DNA from 3 places in the Bradyrhizobium sp. CCGE-LA001 genome. Region 2 is predicted to be linked to each of the others. Evidence: riboswitches for the same ligand, from Rfam matches in the RefSeq annotation. Region 2 holds a riboswitch; each other region holds the start of a gene.
What was found. Region 2 has a riboswitch for cobalamin ahead of BCCGELA001_RS14730 (DUF1636 family protein). Riboswitches for the same ligand answer to the same signal wherever they lie in the genome.

Region 1 (4,237 bases), 1.9 Mb from region 2:
AATAGGAGTCGTATTCCTCGAGCAGCAGCCGCTCGGCGAGGTGAGCTTGCGGCAGCAACTTCGCTGCGGCGGTCCAAAGACGATCCTGCGGAAGGGTCGTAGTCCGGCCGGTTCCCGCATCCAGCGGTCTTTGCATGCCGTCACGCGATGCGGCGATCATCATCGGTTTGCCGTCGAGCCACACAAAGCGTGCCTCGACCCTCGCATATTGCGGCGTTGGCAGCCTCGTCGCGATGGTCGGCGCATCATGGCCAGCATAGCGTTGCAGCACCTCCCGCGCCGTGTTGCGGCTTGCGAAATATTCGCCGGGATTGAGTGAAAGCCAGCCAGAGAACGTCCAGGTCAGCACGAAGGCGCCGGCAATCAGGCCCGTGACGTGGTGCCAGGCCATCCAACCGCGATAGGGCGTGATCCTGCCACTCGCATAGCGCCGCTTCAGCCGCACGCGCAGGATGCCGATCCAGATGCCGGTGACGCCAACGATGAGACAGATGCCGGAGATCCAAAGCACGACGAGACGCCACAGCGGCCCGTCCTTGCGCAACACGGTCGGATAGATCCAATGCGGAATCGAGCCGAGCCAATTCCAGACGCGCTCGGTCTGGTTGGTGTCGAGCACGATCTCGCCGGACCGTGAGGAGACATAGACCTTGGTGCCGGCATCGTCGCCGAGCGCAATGAGGTAGAGTGGTCGCATCGGATCGTAACGGGCAGTGACGCTCCATTGGTCGCGATCGATGATATCTTCGAGTCGCGGCGAACTGCTCGCGGGATGATGTCGCGCGACCGAGAGTGCCTGCCGTTCGGAAACCTCTGTGATGACGCGGCCGTCGGCTGCGGAGATCGCCTGCCGTTGACCGTCCCAGCCGGTGATCCGATAGACCGGCTCGTCCGCCAGCATGGAAAGCCGGAGATCGCGCGGGTAGCGCGTCGCGCCTGCGATCTTCATCGCTTCGTCGGGCGAAAGCGTCACCTTCTCCCATTGAATGTCGGGAAGCGCTGCCAGCCTTTCCTTGTCGGAAAGAGCTGGAAACGCGACATACATCATCACCACGCCGGACACGAACCACATGGCAAAAAACAGGCATGTGACGATGCCGACCCAGCGGTGGCCGATATACAGCCACCGCCGGAGTGCGCGTCTCAAGGGGCGTGCCACGTTCAGAACTTGACGTTCACTGCGACTTGCGCCGTGCGCGGCATGCCGAGCAGCCACTGTGTCGTGCCGCCCGACGTGGTGTAGATCTCATCGAAAAGATTGTAGACGCGGAACGACACGGTGGTGTTGAAATCGGGCTTCCACTGCACGCCGGCATTGACGATGTTATAGGCCGGACGGGTCATCGTGTTGGCATTGTCCGCATAGGTCTTGCCGACGACCTGCACGCCCGCATGGGCCGACCAGTTCGGCGCGAAGGCCCAGGTCGCCCAGATGTTGGAGACCATCTGTGGTACGTTGACCGGCACGTTGCCAGCATAGTTCACGGCTACGCCGCCGACCGACTGCACGAAGTCGTCGTACTTCGCGCGCAGGAAGGCGGTGTTGGCATCGATACGCCAGCCGTAGTCGAGCAGGAATCCGACCGATGCTTCGACACCGCGCGATGATTGCTGGCCGACCTGGACGGTCAGCGACGGAATGTTGGGATCGCGGGCCAGCAGGTTGTTCTTCACGATCTCGTAGCCGGCCAGAGTCCATTCACCGCGTCCGCCCCAGAACGATTGCTTGACGCCGATTTCGATCTGTCTGCCGGTGGCTAGCTCGAAGCTCTTGTTGGCCGATGACAGTGAGATCAGTCCTCCGACGGGATCGACGGCCGTGGCATATTGGCCATAGAAAGCGAGGTCCTTGACGGGTGTATAGACCGCGCCGGCGCGCCAGGTCGTGGAGGAGAACGACTTCTCGAAGCTGTTGGCGGGCGTGACATAGTCGGTGCGCGTGATCGTCGGCTCATCCTGGCGGATACCGGCAATCAAAGACAGTTGCTCGGTGACCGACAGCCGGTTCTCGGCGAACAGCGCGTATTGGTTGGTCACGCTGCCGTAGCCGGGAACCGTGGGGTTCGGACTGTTGAACACCCCGGGAACGAAGCTGTACGGGTCGACGGATGACGAGCCGCCATAGGGCGAGTTGTTGGTATGGGTGAAATTGATGCTGTTGACGTCAAAGCCCGCCAAGAATTCGTTGGCCATGCCCAGCACATGGCCGCGGAATTTCGCGTCCATGCGATTGCCGACCTGCTGCTGATCGTGAAAGATCTCGATATAGCTGGTTCGGTTGATGAGGCCGGTGGCAGGATTATAGGCGTAGCTTTCGACGTCCTTCCAGTGCCGCTTGGAGTTCAGATAGTACAGTGTATTCTGAAGCGAGATGCCATCGGCGACCTGCCATTCGGTCTTGGCCTGGTTCCAGCTATCCTGGTAGCGGATGTGGCTGTCGCTGACGTTGTAGTTCTTGAAGCGGAGGGATTCATTGAGCATGCCGTTGATCAGCGGCGTGCCGAAGTAGCGCGACGGGTGGCGGTCGCCGTAGTCCGTCGACAGCGTCCAGGTGACGTCCTCGTTCTGCCTGATCTGCACCACGGCATGAAGCGCGACATTCGAAGTGTTGTCACGATCGACCCATCCGTCCGACATGTTGCCGGAAGCGGTGATGCGATAGGCGACGTCCTTGCTGACCGGACCACCGCTGTCCACCGCGATCCGCCGGGTCATGTTGCTGTCCAGCGAAACTTCTGCCTGGTTGCGAGGGACCCACGAAGGTAGTTTCGAAACGATGTTGATGGCGCCGCCGACCGCGCCCGCGCCGTACATCACCGAGGCAGGGCCGCGCAGTACCTCGATGCGCTCTGTCGACCACGTGTCGAACGGAAAAGTCACCGTCCCGGCGCCGATATAGAGCTGGGTGCCGTCGTACAGCGTCATCACGGAGCCAAGGCCCGTGAAGCCGCGGGTGTTGAAGGAGACGCCGCCGTTGCCCGGTGCCGGACTCGCCGTGAAGCCGGTCGCGTTTTGCGTCACCGCGTCCAGGATGTTCTGCTGGCCGCGTTCGGCGATGGTTTCAGCGGAGATCACCTCCACGCTGGCCGGCGTCTGCAGCCGCGTCAAGCCGAGGCGGCTGCCGGCCGTGCTTGCGCCGGTCAGGTTGAGCGTCGGTGCGGCGAACAAGGGGCCTGCCGGGTTGACCGCCGGAGCGCGCGCGTCGGCCGATGCGCTTGGTTGTTGGCGTGAGCGCGCGGCGCGCGTTGCATCGCTGCTGCGGCGGGTGCTGCGAGCGTTCGGAAGCCTTGCCGGCGACTGTACCACCACAGGGTCAAGTGTTTGGCCCGGCCTTTCGGACTGTGCCCAGCCATCGGTCGACAGAACGAGGCAGGAGAATGCAACCGAAAGGAACGACACACGGCGATGCCGTGGCGCGAAAAACGTATGGGAGGTCATAAACAGGACTCGCGATAACGTGGCACGTCACCGCGAACGCAGTTTGGCCTCTGCCTCGAGAGGAAGGCAGCTCCACACCCACCAGGACACCCCGCCCAATGTGCTCGCGTGTGACCACGACTGACGGCAGGTCTCCTGGCTCGCGGGTCGTTGCCTGTCGCCGCCTTCCCAAGCCCGCAGGGCCCAGTGGCGTTTGGCGAAGGCTCGCCGCTTACAGTTGCGGGGGCAGCCACGGCGTTGGGGGAGACCCCCGCACCGTATTCCCTATTGATCTCCCGAAGGAGAACCGTCGCAATCACACTAGTTTTTTTTGCAAAGAACTGTCAACTAGCCGTGCTGCTGACGCGGAAGTCGGCGCGTGATCCAGTCACCGCACCCAACGCCGTTAGTTCTTCTGCCTGGTTGCTGGCGAGTCCGGTCGTAGCTTGTTGCCGACGTCCCTATCTCCTTCGAAATGACGCCTGATTTCCGCCCCAGGGAGAACCCTCGTGATGAGACACCTCGAAACAATCGGGGCAACAACCACACTGCCTCACCACCACTCCCTCACCCCCGCCGTGACAAAAACTCCAGCACGCCGGTCTTGTAGACCTTGTAGCCGACCGCGCGCATGTGATCGCGGTTCGGGAAGTCGAGGACTTGCGCGCCCGGGATGATCGCGCCGAGCGCGCTCCCTGAGCCCACGACGTCGTCGGCGGTGCCGACCGCGATCAGCACCGGCACCTCGATGCGTGCGGCCTGCTGCCTCGTCATGAGGTCGCGCGTGCCGCGCAGGCACGCTGCCAGCGCGCACAGGCGC
Region 2 (4,237 bases):
CCCACGTCCGAGCCGGCCCCCTGGATCATCAATGCGCGCGCCATCGTAGCTTCAGAACTCGACGCCGGCCTGCGCCTTGATGCCGGAGCGGAAAGGATGCTTGACCAGTGTCATCTCGGTGACGAGATCGGCGATTTCGATCAGCTCGTCCTTGGCGTTGCGCCCGGTGAGGACGACATGCGTCATCTCAGGCTTCTGCGTCGTCAGGAATTCGACCACGTCGGCGATGTCGAGATAGTCGTAGCGCAGCGCGATGTTGATCTCGTCGAGCACGACCATGCGCAGGCTCGGATCGCGGATCAGTTCCTTGGCCTTCTCCCAGCCGGCGCGCGCTGCCGCGATGTCGCGCGCGCGGTCCTGCGTCTCCCAGGTGAAACCTTCGCCCATCGCGTGGAACTGGCACAGGTCGCCGAAATGGCCGGTGAGCAGGCGCCGCTCGCCGGTATCCCAGGCGCCCTTGATGAACTGCACGACCGCGCAGGGAAAGCCATGGGCGACACAGCGAACGATCATGCCGAAGGCCGAGGAGGACTTGCCCTTGCCGGCGCCGGTGTGGACGATGATGAGGCCTTTTTCGCCGCTCTTGGTCGCCATGATCTTGTCGCGGGCGGCCTTCTTCTTCGCCATTTTTTGGGCGTGGCGGGCGTCGGTTTCCTCGCCCGTTTGGGTCTCCGGTTCAGGCGTCATGGTCCCGGTCCTTCGGCTTGACAAGTGGCGGCCGGCGGCAAATGGTGGGCCGGCGTTGGTTCCTGTCCTATGACAGGCGAAGAGGGAATGCGATAGGGTCCGAATCGGCAAGATTTAGGTCCAAAATGCAGCCGCCCCCGCGACCGTGACCGGAGAGATGCCCGAAGCCACTGACTCCCGAAAGGGAATCGGGAAGGCGGGGATCGAAGGGCAAAACCCTGCTCCGCAAGCCGGGAGACCTGCCAGCGCGGACGATTTTGGACCGGCGGACGGGGTGTTCCGCGACGGGGAAACGGGCCTTTCGAAACCGGTCCGTGCGCCTCTTCGCTTCCCGCTGTTTATTCTGGAAGGGGCGATGACGGTCACACTTCACGTCTGTATTACCTGCCGCGCCGGCCAGACGCTTGGCGAGGGCGAGACGACGCCCGGCAAGCGGTTGCATGGTGCGATCCTCGACGCCGGCGTGCCCGACGGCGTCCAAGTGGTTCCCGTCGAATGCCTGTCGGCCTGCAGCCAGGGCTGTTCGGTCGCGCTCAGTGCGCCCGGCCGCTGGTCCTATGTCTATGGCCGCCTGTCGGATGCGAATGCGCACGACGTGGTCGCGGGCGCTGCAGCCTATGCGGCCGCGCCTGACGGGCTCGTGCCCTGGCGCAGCCGTCCGGAAATCTTCCGCAAGCAATCGCTTGCCCGCATTCCCCCCATTGCCGTCGTGCCGGAGGCCGCCGAATGAACTCGCTCGCAAAAGTCCCCGTCACGGTGGTCACCGGTTTCCTCGGCTCCGGCAAGACGACGCTGATCCAGCATCTGCTCGCCAATCCCGGCGGCAAGAAGCTTGCAGTGCTCGTCAACGAGTTCGGCAGCGAGGGCGTCGATGGCGAGATCCTGAAATCCTGCGCCGACGCCAATTGCCCGGAAGAGAACATCGTCGAGCTCGCCAATGGCTGCATCTGCTGCACCGTCGCCGACGATTTCATTCCGACCATGGAGCAGCTTTTGGCGCGGCCCGTGAAGCCCGATCACATCCTGATCGAGACGTCGGGCCTGGCACTGCCGAAGCCGCTTTTGAAGGCGTTCGACTGGCCGGAGATCCGTTCGCGCATCACGGTCGACGGCGTGATCGCGCTGGCCGATGCCGAAGCCGTCGCGGCCGGCCGTTTCGCGCCGGATCCGGCTGCGGTGGAAGCACAGCGCGCGGCGGACGAGAATCTCGATCACGAGACGCCGCTGTCGGAAGTGTTCGAGGACCAGATCGCCTGCGCCGACATCGTGCTGCTGACCAAGGCCGATCTTGCGGGCACGGCGGGAATCGAAGCGGCCAAGGCCGCGATCACCGCGGAGATGCCGCGCCCCGTGCCGATGCTGCCGGTCACAGACGGTGCAATCGACGCGCGCGTCATCCTCGGGCTCGGCGCTGCCGCGGAGAACGATCTCGCCGCGCGCCCCTCGCATCATGACGGCGAAGAGGAGCACGAGCATGACGACTTCGCGTCCGTTGTGATCGACCTTCCGGAGGTCTCGGACATCGACGCGCTCGTGGCATCCGTCCAGAAGCTGGCGCGCGAGCAGAACGTGTTGCGCACCAAGGGCTATATCGCCGTCGCGGGCAAGCCGATGCGCCTGTTGCTGCAGGCGGTCGGCGAGCGCGTGCGCCACCAGTTCGACAGGCCCTGGGGCGCGGGTGTCAGGCGGTCGAAACTCGTCGTGATCGGCGAGCACGGCGATATCGATGAAGCCGCGATCAAGGCGGGACTTGGTCTCTGATGCACGTCGTCTTCCGCGAGAGCCGCGGTCTCGAGGAGACTGCGACGCCAAGAGACATCGGCCAGGACCCGGCCGATCTCGTGGTGCTCTCGTATTCGGATTCCGACCTCGCGGCATTCGCGGCCGGCTGGCGGCGCGGCCGCAGCAGCCTGCCGTCGCTGCGGCTCGCCAACCTTGCGGAACTACGACATCCGTTGTCGGTCGACACCTATATCGAGCGCACGCTGTCGCAGGCGCGCGGCATCCTGGTGCGGCTGATCGGCGGTGAGTCCTACTGGCCGTATGGACTGGCGGCGCTCCAGCAACTGGCCAGGGATCGGGGCATCGTGCTCGCGGTGCTGCCGGCTGATGGTCGCGACGATATGCGGCTCGATGCGTACTCGACCTTGCCGGTCTCGACGCTGCGCCGGCTCAAGGTGCTCTGCGACACCGGCGGTCCGGTCGCCGCGCAAGCGGCGATCGCGCAGCTCGCGCTGGCCTCGGGCCTCTATGCGGGACCGGTTGTCGGCGAGATGACCGTGCCGGAGATGGGATTCTATGATCCCGCGCGCGGCGTCATTGCTGCGCCGGTGGGCGGCGAGGGGAGGCCGCGCGCGCTGGTGACCTTCTATCGCTCCTATCTCACCGCTGCCGACACCGGCCCGGTCGACGCCTTGATCGCCGCGCTGCGCGCGAAGGGGTTTGAGGCCTATGGTGCGTTCGTCACCTCGCTGAAGGCGGCGGGCGTTGCCGATTGGCTGCGCGCGCATCTGGCGCAAAATCCTGCGGCGGCGATCGTCAACGCGACGGCGTTCTCGGCCCTCGGCGACGATGGCGCGACGCCGTTCGATGCCGCATCGTGCCCGGTCTTCCAAGTCGCGCTCTCCACCGCGCGGCGGGAGGACTGGGCGGACTCGCTGCGTGGCTTGTCGCCGGGCGATCTCGCGATGCATGTCGTGCTGCCTGAAGTCGACGGCCGTCTGTTCGCGGGCGTGGTGAGCTTCAAATCCGCTGCGGAGCGCGATCCCGATCTGCAGTTCTCGCATCTGGCGCATCGGCCCGACGAGGAGCGTGTGAGCGCTGTTGCCGCGCGCGTTGCCGCCTGGCGCCGTCTTGCGGAGAAGCCGGCGGGCAAAAAGCGGCTGGCGATCGTGCTGTCGAACTATCCGGGTCGCCCGCACCAGATCGCACATGCCGTTGGGCTCGACGCGCTCGCGTCCGTCGAGGCCTTGATCTCCGATCTTTCGGAGGCCGGTTTCGATGTTGCGCCGGTCGAAGCGCTCGGCGAGACGCTGCTGAAGCAGAGTTTGTCCTGGAGCCTCGCCGATTATCGCACGGCGCTGCCGCGTTTGCCGCAATCCTTGCAGGATGATGTTGCGCAGGCCTGGGGCGTGCCGGAGCATGATCCGAGCTGCCGTGACGGCGCATTCCACTTCGCTGCGATCGCGTGCGGCAGGTCGATCATCGCGGTCCAGCCGGAGCGTGGCGATGCAGCCACGCGCGATGCCGAATATCACGATCTCGCCCGCACGCCGCGCCACGCCTATGTCGCGTTTTATCTCTGGCTCCGCGAGCAGGGCACCGATGCCGTCGTGCACATGGGAGCGCATGGCACGCTGGAATGGTTGCCCGGCAAATCCGTGGCCCTGTCGCAGGCGTGCTGGCCGGAAGCACTGATCGGCGATCGCCCCGTCATCTATCCCTTCATCGTCAACGATCCCGGCGAAGCCGCGCAGGCCAAGCGCCGCATCGGCGCCGTCAGCATCGGCCACCTTCCGCCGCCGCTTGAACAATCGGCAGTGCCGGAAGG
Region 3 (4,237 bases), 3.1 Mb from region 2:
ATCTTCTGATGCAGATCGAGGGGGAGGCGGTCCTTGGATCTCTTCTTGGCACAATTACTTTAGACCGATCGAAACAGGAAGCTCTTGTGAAGGAACTGTTGGGATTGTGGGAGCAGCGTTGCGTTCGACTGCACCCGCCTCGCGCTTCTCGCAACGCCGATGGCTTTGGTACAGGGCACGCGGAAGCAAAGCCGGCGCTCATCAATATGGGCCCTATCTAGACGCCGCCTGCCGGCGTAGCAAAGGATGAAACGGCTCAATGAGCAGGATACCAGCCGGTGCTTGGCAACTTCCTCCTCCAACGGCTAGGTACCAGGCCATGCGATCGTTGCTGTGTAGCTCTACACCGCAAGCGTCCGAGATCTGGCCCCTCAGGTTGCCGTCGGACCCATACATTGGAGTCTTGTAGTACGTTCTCCCGTCCAACCAATATACGATTAGGCAACGCGAATGCTGGTCAGTGACTCGATGAATAATCGGTTCGTGGTCTCTCGACGACGGACCGGGTTTGGTGATTGCCTATGGTCGTTGGCATCGGCTTGGCGTTACGCAAAGCGGACCGGGCGCACATTGGCAATCGATTGGCGTGGCTCGTGTTATCTCGATCAGCCATTCACCAATGCCTTTCCAGTGTTCTTCGAACCAGTTCAAGACATCGACGGTGTACCGGTCATTTGCGATGACCAGATCAATCAGGTGTCATTTCCAGGGCCGTTCTTCCCACGCTGGTGGAATAAAACGCCGATAGATTGCGTTTATAGGCCAGATGAACAGATCTTCCAGGAGCGTGACGAACTAGGTCAACTCTTCCTAAGTCCGGAAGATGTTGACGCCAACACTGTGGTGTGTGACGCCTGCTTAATGTGGCGCTGCGATGAGGATGCCGAACGGCAGATATTTCGGACAGTTAAGCCCCAAGCTGGGATTCAGGCTCGAATTGATGCCATTTACCGGGAGCTTTTTGAGGGGCAGAGCATAATTGGAGTTCATGTTCGTCACGGCAACGGCGAAGATATCATGGGGCATAAGCCGTATTGGGCGGATCCGGAGCTTGCCTTTCGGCAGGTATGTACGGCCATCCAAAAAGCGAAAGCGTTACCGCATGCAAGGCCGGTGAAGGTGTTCTTGTGCACCGACAGCGCGTTGATTCTCGAAAGGCTGTCTGGAATATTCCCCGATCTCTTCACAATCCCAAAGCATTTTCAGGCACCTCATGCTGGACCGCTACACAGTGCAGAACTTGGCACCGAAGGCGGTTTTTCTGCTTTAATTGAAATGTATCTCCTGGCCCGATGCGACACCGTCATTCGGTTTCCACCAACGAGTGCTTTCACCAGGTATGCTCGCCTCTTCGCACCACGCGTTATGGAGTTCGATTTGACGGACCCGACTCGGTTGATCCTCATTCAAGGATCGTCGGAACGGTTCGCGGATACATGACAGCCGAAAGCTGCAGCTCAACGTCTCGAATATTGGCTGCTAGAAGTTTGCGGCGATAGGTATGCCTGCTTGGATCAGATACCGGTCTGCTGGCGAGGGTAGATTGCGAATGATGTGGATCGTCTTCTAAGGTCATAGAAGAGTGGAACGGCGCCTGATGCCTTCGTGATCGAGGTGGCTAAAGTTCCAGGAAGCTGCCTGCGGTGCGGTGATCACCTGATCGACGGTTCTTGCGCCTGAATTTGTTCATTCGAAAAGTCCTACACGGCTCTCTCGGACAAACCGCCTCGCAACCTGCGGAATGATCAAGCCTCCGAAGCTGACAACCGGGCGCCTCGCGCGCTCGCTGTCTCGGACCATGAACCATGATCTAGCGATCGCCGGCGGCGGTCGCCGGCAAATGGTGCGGCAGGCGACCGAGGCAGCACGCCCCCAAGGTCGCGTTTGCCACAATCAATCGGCAACGAGGCGGCGGCGGAAATTCAACGGTTGACGGAACGATTGGTTTGCAGGTAGTGGAGTTTCGTTCGAGGTTCTCTGGATCCCGCTCGATCCGGAGCTAAGAGGGAAGCCGGTGTGATGCCGGCGCTGCCCCCGCAACTGTAAGCGGCGAGCCCCTGTCCAATGTTGTCACTGAAGCCGGTTGGCTTCGGGAAGGCCGGACAGCAGCCATGACCCGCGAGCCAGGAGACCTGCCCCGACAACATTTTCGTCCACGGGCGGGGTGTCCCGGTGGTGTGTCGCGAAGTTGTCGCTGCGGCGGCCTTTACCTGCGCATCCACCATCGCCTTGCCGCCAACTATGGGGTTGAAGCGGTGTCAAACATTTCACTTCCCGTTGCGACGCTGGGTATGCCACGCATTGGGCCGCGCCGCGAACTCAAATTCGCGCTCGAGAGCTACTGGGCGGGAAAGTCAAGCGAAGCGCAGCTCTTGGAGGCTGCGGCTGGACTTCGCCTCGCCAACTGGGCGCGGCAGAGATCGCTGGGCGCCACCATCATTCCTTCGAATGACTTCTCGCTCTATGACCATGTGCTCGATACCAGTGTGATGGTCGGCGCCATTCCCGACGTTTACGGTTGGGACGCAGGTCCGGTGTCACTCAAGACCTACTTCACCATGGCGCGCGGGGCAGGAGACGGTCAAGATGCGGGCCTCGCGCATGCAGATGATCGACACGGCCCGGCAGCACAGGAAATGACAAAGTGGTTCGACACTAACTATCATTACATGGTGCCGGAATTTCGCAAGGACCAGACCTTCGAGCTTTCCTCTCGTAAGCCGATTGAGGAATATGAGGAGGCAAAAAGCCTTGGATACCAGACGCGCTGCGTGCTGATAGGCCCGGTCACCTTTTTGAAGCTAGGCAAGAGCGCAGATCCCGCATTCAATCCACTGTTGCTGCTGGATCAACTTCTACCGGTCTATGTCGATGTCCTTCGCGAACTGGCCGCGCAAGGTGCTGAATGGGTTCAGCTAGACGAGCCCTGCCTGGTCCTTGACCTCGACGAATCATCCCGCGGGGCGTTGCGGCGGGTCTATGCCCATTTCGCAAAGGCGGTGCCCGGCTTGAAAATCATGCTGGCAACTTACTTCGGGAGCCTCGCAGACAATCTCGATACAGCCTTGGCCCTGCCCATTGCCGGGCTTCACGTTGACCTGGTGCGGGCCTCAGATCAGTTGAACGCAATCACCGAAGTTGCCCGGAGTGATCTCGTTCTCTCACTGGGAGTTATTGATGGGCGCAATGTCTGGCGCTGCAATCTGCAAGAGTTGTTCGACAGGCTGGCGCCCGCTATTGCGAAGCTGGGTCGTGACCGCGTCGAGATAGCCCCGTCGTGTTCGCTGCTTCACATCCCGGTTGACCTGGACCTCGAAAACCATCTCGATCATGATGTAAAGAACTGGCTCGCTTTCTCGGTACAGAAGATCAAGGAGCTTACGACGTTGGGAAGCGCGCTCGCCGGCAATCAAGCTCGTGCATCGCGCCTCCTTGCGGCTTCGAGGCGGGCGGCCGGGGCTCGCCAGAGGTCGTCCAAGATTAACAACCCCAACGTCACCGGGCGCTTGGCTGCGATTGATCAAACAATGCATTGTCGTCGCAGTTCGTACGCAACCCGGACCGAGCTTCAGCGGGCGCGGCTCGCATTGCCAGTATTCCCAACGACGACGATTGGATCGTTCCCGCAGACCGCATACATTCGCAGTGCCCGTGCGTCTCATGCACAGGGAAAGTTGAGTGACGCGCAATACGACCAGCTCCTCAAGGCGGAAACAGCGCGTGCAGTCAGATGGCAGGAAGAAATTGGACTTGACGTGCTCGTGCATGGCGAGTTCGAACGCAATGACATGGTGCAGTATTTCGGGGAGCGGCTGTCCGGATTCGCCTTCACAAAGCACGGTTGGGTGCAATCCTATGGCTCGCGCTGCGTTCGTCCGCCAATTCTGTTTGGGGACGTCTCCCGTCCGAATCCTATGACGGTCGACTGCTGGAGCTATGCGCAGTCACTGACCAAGAAACCGGTCAAGGCGATGTTGACTGGGCCGGTGACCATTCTGAACTGGTCGTTCGTTCGTGAGGATATCTTGCGGAGCGAGGTATGCCTACAGATCGCGCTCGCGATCCAGGACGAGGTCGTCGACCTTCAGAACGCCGGAGCGAAAATAATTCAGATAGACGAGGCAGCGTTGCGTGAGGGATTGCCGCTACGCAAATCACAGTGGAAAAGGTATCTCGATTGGGCTGTGAACGGCTTTCGCATTTGCTCCTCAGTCGCTGCCGACGAAACGCAGATCCA

Region 1: another riboswitch for cobalamin. It lies ahead of BCCGELA001_RS23700 (TonB-dependent receptor); the one in region 2 lies ahead of BCCGELA001_RS14730 (DUF1636 family protein).
Region 3: another riboswitch for cobalamin. It lies ahead of metE (5-methyltetrahydropteroyltriglutamate--homocysteine S-methyltransferase); the one in region 2 lies ahead of BCCGELA001_RS14730 (DUF1636 family protein).

The regions. Positions count from the first base shown of each region.
Region 1 covers NZ_CP013949.1:5,066,911-5,071,147, forward strand. The annotation lists gene BCCGELA001_RS23695 (PepSY domain-containing protein) at 1-1,147, opposite strand, end outside; gene BCCGELA001_RS23700 (TonB-dependent receptor) at 1,162-3,168, opposite strand; cobalamin riboswitch at 3,547-3,744, opposite strand; partial or broken gene BCCGELA001_RS23705 (alpha/beta fold hydrolase) at 3,985-4,227, opposite strand.
Region 2 covers NZ_CP013949.1:3,187,505-3,191,741, forward strand. The annotation lists gene BCCGELA001_RS14720 (cobyric acid synthase) at 1-44, opposite strand, end outside; gene cobO (cob(I)yrinic acid a,c-diamide adenosyltransferase) at 52-687, opposite strand; cobalamin riboswitch at 727-948, shown strand; gene BCCGELA001_RS14730 (DUF1636 family protein) at 1,043-1,417, shown strand; gene cobW (cobalamin biosynthesis protein CobW) at 1,414-2,448, shown strand; gene cobN (cobaltochelatase subunit CobN) at 2,448-4,237, shown strand, end outside.
Region 3 covers NZ_CP013949.1:6,243,202-6,247,438, reverse strand. The annotation lists gene BCCGELA001_RS29030 (carbamoyltransferase family protein) at 1-221, shown strand, start outside; gene BCCGELA001_RS29025 (nodulation protein NodZ) at 451-1,440, shown strand; cobalamin riboswitch at 1,954-2,154, shown strand; gene metE (5-methyltetrahydropteroyltriglutamate--homocysteine S-methyltransferase) at 2,256-4,237, shown strand, end outside.